Regions from separate parts of the Virgibacillus salinus genome, predicted to be linked through region 2. Evidence: riboswitches for the same ligand, from Rfam matches in the RefSeq annotation. Region 2 holds a riboswitch; each other region holds the start of a gene.
The links. A riboswitch is a leader RNA that binds a small molecule or an ion and turns the genes downstream of it on or off. The one in region 2 is predicted to bind S-adenosylmethionine.
Positions count from the first base shown of each region.

Region 1 (2,274 bases), 1.1 Mb from region 2:
AAAACATTCATTCTTTTCATAGAAAAGAACAGAAGACATAAGAATTTATCTCTCCTGTTCTAATTTTTTAAAATACGTAATTATTCCCCAGCATATAATGCCTAAAAGCCAGTAAATGGGGAATGAATAAATGTGTTTCCAGTATATTGCTTTGTAAAAACCTAACCATACCATAATCGGCTCAGCAACAAAAGCTAAAAAAGCAGCCAGCAGTCCTGAAAATAAGAAGAACTTTTTAAAACTGTTACTCCACAGCTGATAACAAAACATAAAGGATATGATCACAACACCAACATCATAAGGATATAATTGCGGACGTAAATACGGTGAAAGGATATAAGGATAGGTCCAGGCTAAGGCGTTGCTTCCGATTGAATCAAGAATAATTGCTGCAACACCATAGAATAATCCGAATGCTGTAATTTCAATAATTCTCTTCTTATTAACTAATATCCACCAGATAATGGCCGGCAGTATGCTAAGCATAATCAAGAACCACCATCTAGGTGTTAGAAATACATTCTGATGCCAGTATGCTTTAAATGTGTCGCTGAATTCTCTGTGGGCTTCAATTAATTGGGGCAGTGAAATGGAATTCAATAGGATTAACTCGTTGAGTGGGATAAGATTTTGAATAATTAACCACACCATTAAAGTCACCGCAATCCTTTTTTAGTATTTGTTCTTTTCGCAAGTTATGTTGCTCTTTAACCATCACAGTTGATATAAACTGCGAATTACTTTGGAAAAATACTCAACCGGGTCTCATAGCCCTGATGAAGACACGTTTCACGCAATTTGAACAGGTTCGGGTTCTCATAACCTTATAGAGTGAGCCCATGGCTAGTAAGACTGCGAAAGTGCTAGCTTGAGCAGATGTTGCATTGGTACCGGAGTGGTGCAAAAGAAAATTTTCACTATGTCGCAGTTTATATCAACTACGTTATGATTTCATTAATTTGATAAGGCAACAAACTTAAAAAAGCCTTTATATTAGTGTAACCAACAGTGATGAATTAATGTGGTGGCGGTAATTCATTGATATACCATAAAAATTCATATATACTTAATGTAATTGAATAGCTATCAAGAGTGATCGAGAGAACTGGCTCAACGACGTCACAGCAACCTGCAAATGTAAGGTGCTCCCACCAGCAAAGCCCATGCTTTGAGTGATAAATCGGTAGAAAACCCCTTTATGCATCCAACGCATGAAGGGGTTTTTAATATGTAAAGGAGGAATTAATATGAAACATTTCATTATCGAAAATGGGAACGTGACATGGCTGACGAAGGAGGAGTTTGATGAACTTCCAGGGCAACATGTGTCAGAGGTGATAAAGGACATGACAGCCGAGGAGTTAGAGAGATTCAAGAAGGAACGTTATGAGAAATTTGTTAAGCCTTTGATGGAGTATAATGTCGAGAGCATAGAAAGGAAGAGAGAATCTCAGAAAACTGACTGGAATCGTTAGTAAATGTCTTTTAGTAGTAGGTTAACTCTTACTGTCCTGTAAGGCTGCATATTTAAAGATTCCCGCAGTAATAGTAACAAGCTGAGTAGGGGCATATGCCTCCTACTCAAGTTAATTTACGCAAATAGCTCAGGAAATTGTTTTACTATTGCAATTGATATGGCATCTGACATCGCTAAAGCTTGTTCCTCAATTTCATCATATATTTGAATATCTTTCTGGTAATCCATATTTATCATAAATATTGCTTCCTGTTTTGTTAAATCTAAGTGCTGATAGAACATATCTCTAACACCTTTCTCGGACAAATAAGGATTTACACTGCTCCAGAACCTGGCAATCTCATCTGCATTAGTGTACCACTTTTGCTCAGCAGCCATTGCAGCCTGCTGATCACCTGCTACTGCTGCTTTAACAAGATCCGCGGCAAATAAGAGATGTTCTTTTACCAAATTAGCGTATATATCAGCTAGGCGGTCACCATAGCAGGGTCTGATTGCATTTCCCATATCCGTAGCATTTTGTAAAAGTCGTGCGATAACAAATTCCACATCTGGCAGATTAAACGTCAAGCTGATAATAGTCATTCTGGTCCATGCAACATGCTCTTCCCAAAGTCTGCGATTATCACTTCTAAATTCGAATTCTGCTTGACTGATACAATCATCCTGCCTGAAAGCGGATTGTCTCATTGGAATAAGCAGGCGTTGACCCACCTGAAGATTGTATGGGTCCACTCCGGGGTTATTTTTGAAAATTTGTTCTGCTGGTGTGTGGAATCGTTCAGCCAGTAGCCCGA
Region 1 covers NZ_FNKD01000001.1:311,429-313,702, forward strand. The annotation lists gene BLS02_RS01625 (CBO0543 family protein) at 46-600, opposite strand; SAM riboswitch class I at 1,081-1,182, shown strand; gene BLS02_RS01630 (hypothetical protein) at 1,248-1,475, shown strand; gene BLS02_RS01635 (acetylglutamate kinase) at 1,592-2,167, opposite strand.
Region 1: it holds a riboswitch for S-adenosylmethionine, as region 2 does, so the genes downstream of both, BLS02_RS01630 (hypothetical protein) here and metK (methionine adenosyltransferase) in region 2, are expected to answer to the same signal.

Region 2 (2,274 bases):
TTCGGATTGATGGGTCTTTAATTCCTCATCTGTCGGTGTAATAAATAATTGGCGAGCGAATAAATTATGCCATGCATATTCGTTTATAACTTCAATAGGCAGGCGGTATTTTTCATCAGCACCAGCATATCCTTTAAATTGAAATAGCTCTTCCTTGTTCTTTAAATAGGTGATAACTTTCTCATAAAGTCTTTCGAATGACTCTTCATCTATTGCTTGATTCACCAGACCCCAATCGATAAATTCTTCACAAATATCGTCACGTACAATGAATTTGTCTTTGGGAGAACGGCCAGTATATTGACCAGTAGTTGCACAAACTGCTCCTGTTGCGGTTAGAGTACCTTCTTTACGCGATAAAATTTTTTCAACTAACTTAGGTACAGCAAGGTTTTTTTGTAAATTATTGTGCGAAAGTAAATCTTTTAAAAATAGTGATTGTTCCACCGTTTTCATTTGTAATACCTACCTTTTTGATGGATTTGTATGGAAAGGCGATAACGTTCAATTATCTGATTATCTAAATCTGTTTATTAGTATAACACATTAATTAAAATAGTCCATACTAATAACATGATTATTTATATGAATTTTTAGTGGCAATCGTGTATATAACTAGCAAATAGTTGACATCGCAAGGCTATTTCGATACGATAATTGTCGAACGGACACTCTCTTATTCAGAGTTGGTGGAGGGACAGACCCTGTGAAGCCCGGCAACCGTCACTTTAGTGAAAAGGTGCTAATCTGGTGCAAGGATATATCCTTGAACAATAAGAGCGAAAGGCCACAATTCCTTTCCTCATGATGCAGGAAGGGTTTTTTGTTTTTATAAAACATAATTTAATGATGAACAAATACTGAAAAGTTAGAGTTCCGTACCATAATTTTAGGGAGGATTTAGCCAAATGGCTTCGAATCGTCGATTATTCACATCTGAATCTGTAACCGAAGGGCATCCAGATAAAATTTGTGATCAGATTTCAGATGCAATCTTAGATGAAATATTATCAAGTGACTCTAATGCCAGGGTCGCATGTGAAACAACTGTGACAACAGGATTAGTCTTAGTGTCAGGAGAAATTACTACTTCTACATACGTAGATATTCCTGCTATTGTACGTCAAACAATTAAAGATATTGGGTATACGCGGGCAAAATTTGGCTTTGATGCTGATACATGTGCAGTACTTACTGCAATCGATGAGCAATCTGCGGATATTGCTGGTGGAGTGGACAATGCTTTAGAATCGCGTCAAGGTAAAATGAGTGATGAGGAAATCGCTTCAATTGGAGCAGGTGACCAAGGGCTTATGTTTGGCTTTGCCTGTAATGAAACAGAGGAATTAATGCCTTTAGCAATCTCGCTGGCACATAAATTAGCAAAGAGATTAGCAGATGCGCGTAAAGAGAATATATTGGATTACCTGCGTCCCGATGGCAAAACACAGGTGACTGTTGAGTATGATGAACATGATAATCCCGTAAAAGTGGATACTATTGTTATTTCAACGCAGCATCACCAGGATATAGCTTCAGATCAAATAGAGAAAGATTTGATCGAACATGTAATTCGCCCCGTTGTACCAGCGAATCTACTGGATGAATCAACAAAGTATTTTATTAACCCGACAGGTCGCTTTGTTATTGGAGGCCCACAAGGGGATGCAGGCTTGACAGGTCGTAAAATAATTGTTGACACATATGGCGGCTATGCGCGCCATGGCGGAGGAGCTTTCAGTGGAAAGGACTCCACGAAGGTAGATCGTTCCGGTGCATATGCAGCTCGTTATGTAGCCAAAAACATTGTAGCTGCGGATCTTGCTAAAACGTGTGAAGTTCAAGTAGCATACGCAATCGGAGTTGCTGAACCTGTTTCCATTGCAATCGATACTTTTGGTACTGGTGTGGTGAGTGAAGAAGCTTTGGTTACAGCGGTTCGCAAATTATTTGATTTGCGTCCAGCCGGTATTATTCGAATGCTTGACTTACAGAGACCAATATTTAGAAATACTGCAGCATACGGGCATTTTGGCAGAACAGACATCCTTTTCCCTTGGGAAAAAACAGATAAAGTAGAAGAATTGCAAGCTTTAGTAAAAAAATAATAGACATTATTCAAAAGATATTGCTCATGCAATATCTTTTTTTTATATGACGAAAACTTTTATTTGATTTCACTCGTATATATAGTAGGAATGTTTTGAAGGGAGTGTATAAGTCATTGAATGAGAATGAGTCTAAACTTATTAAAAAAATAAAGAAAGGTGATCA
Region 2 covers NZ_FNKD01000001.1:1,422,893-1,425,166, forward strand. The annotation lists gene pckA (phosphoenolpyruvate carboxykinase (ATP)) at 1-456, opposite strand, end outside; SAM riboswitch class I at 674-780, shown strand; gene metK (methionine adenosyltransferase) at 909-2,108, shown strand; gene BLS02_RS06735 (RNA polymerase sigma factor) at 2,225-2,274, shown strand, end outside.

Region 3 (2,274 bases), on a different contig from region 2:
ACTTGCCAGGTTTGACACCTGTAAAACAAAAAGTACCCAATGAAGAAAGTAGCGTCCCATATAAAGGAAGGCCTTCTGGAATCGGTTTTGCAAATAAGCCGATAAGAATAACCCCTTCAAAAGAAGCATCCGCATGAACGGTCCCCTCGACCTTTGCATGTGTATTTGAAGTTAATAGTAAACTATCAGTCCAATCATTTAGCCCCTTTAACCTGCGTAATCGATAGTCTGCATGAACCGCTGAATTCCGAAATTCAGCCGGTGTTACGCCTATACGTTCAGTAAATCTAGTTGTAAAGGTTCCTAAGCTTTGTTGTCCAATCTCCATTCCTATATCACGAACACTTAAATTCGTATGTAACAATAAGTCTTTTGCTTTTTGCAAACGGAGGGAAGAAACATAATAATGTGGCGGAAGGCCAGTTTTTTGCTTAAATATACGGGAAAAATGATACGGGCTATAAGCTACATACTTAGCTAGATGAGAAAGGGGCAGGGGCTCTTGGATATTTTCACGAATGTACTCAATCACTGCATCAATTTCTACAGCATATTGGTCAGTCATTGTTTCTACACCTCCATGGTAAAGTATTCAATATTCTCTATAAAAATTCCTTCTCTATTTTCGAAAATAATTCCCATGATATTTTTCTAACAGAAAAACGGAAATGGCTGAATAAACCAAATAAATTGCAATTATCTATTGCATTATCCAATCATTTGTATTAAAGTAAGAAAAATCAAGTATTTAACAATTACATATATTTCTTATCAAGAGAGACGGAGGGATTGGCCCTGTGATGTCTCAGCAACCCGCCATAACTGGTCCGGTGCTAAATCCAAAAGGTAACAAGTTACCTGAAGATGAGAAGATTGTTTGCGCTATTAGGGACCTTCTTCTTATCTAGAGGGTCTCTAATTTTTTTCATGAAAAGGATGATTAATATGTCAGATAAAAGTATCCAAACCAACTTAGCACAACTAGGCAATAATAGTGATAAAACGACAGGTGCAGTCAATCCGCCTATCTATTTATCAACAGCATTCCAGCATGAAGGGATTGGCAAATCTACTGGATACGACTACACACGTACAAAAAATCCAACGCGAGCTATCTTGGAAGAAGGAATTGCAAAGCTGGAAATCGGTGATAGCGGCTATGCCTGCAGTTCCGGAATGGCAGCCATCCAGTTAGTTCTTTCCATTTTCCGTTCAGGTGATGAAATCATTGTTCCAGAAGACATTTATGGTGGTACATACCGTTTACTTCAGCATTACGATGATGTCTATGATATAAAGACAACCTATTCGGAGTTTAAAGATGTTGCCGTGACTGAGAAATTAATCACACCAAAAACGAGAGCATTATTCATTGAAACCCCAACAAACCCGTTAATGCAGGAAATAGATATTAAGGAATATGCAGCACTTGCTGATAGACATGACCTGTTACTCATAGTTGACAACACATTCCTGACTCCTTATTTCCAGCAGCCGCTTGAACTTGGCGCTGATATCGTAGTTCATAGTGCAACTAAATTTATTGGCGGACACAATGATGTTCTCGCAGGCTTAGTCGTTGCGAAAGGAGAGGCAATCTGCGACAAATTGGCTACTATCCATAATGCTTCAGGTGCTGTTTTGTCCCCTTTTGATTCATGGCTGATTATTAGAGGCCTCAAGACACTTGCACTAAGGATGAAGCAGCACGATGAAAACACACGGAAAATAGCGGAATACTTAGCAAATGAACAAGGAGTTACTGACGTACTGTATCCGGGGAAAGGTGGAATGCTTTCGTTCCGCCTTCAGAAGGCAGATTGGGTTGAGCCCTTTTTAGAACGCCTTAAATTGATTACTTTTGCAGAAAGCCTTGGCGGGGTTGAAAGTTTTATTACGTATCCTGCAACACAGACCCACGCAGAGATACCGGAAGAAGAACGAGCACTCCGAGGAATCGATAACCGGTTATTACGGTTTTCTATTGGCATTGAACAAGCTGAAGATCTAATTACAGATTTGAAGAACGTATTTTCATCATTGAAAAAGGGGGAAGACAAGGAATGAGTAATAACAAGGATCAATTGGAAACAGAACTAATTCATGCTCCATCAAATTTGGACGTTGAACAGAGAACAGGTGCCGTAAATGTGCCGATTTATCTGTCATCAACCTATCACCAGGAATCCTTTGATGCGTTTGGGCCATTTGATTATAGCCGTTCGGGAAATCCGACAAGGCAAGCGCTGGAAGAAAAGATAGCCCAATTAGAGG
Region 3 covers NZ_FNKD01000003.1:196,432-198,705, reverse strand. The annotation lists gene BLS02_RS13000 (helix-turn-helix domain-containing protein) at 1-565, opposite strand, end outside; SAM riboswitch class I at 766-871, shown strand; gene BLS02_RS12995 (methionine biosynthesis PLP-dependent protein) at 946-2,067, shown strand; gene BLS02_RS12990 (aminotransferase class I/II-fold pyridoxal phosphate-dependent enzyme) at 2,064-2,274, shown strand, end outside.
Region 3: it holds a riboswitch for S-adenosylmethionine, as region 2 does, so the genes downstream of both, BLS02_RS12995 (methionine biosynthesis PLP-dependent protein) here and metK (methionine adenosyltransferase) in region 2, are expected to answer to the same signal.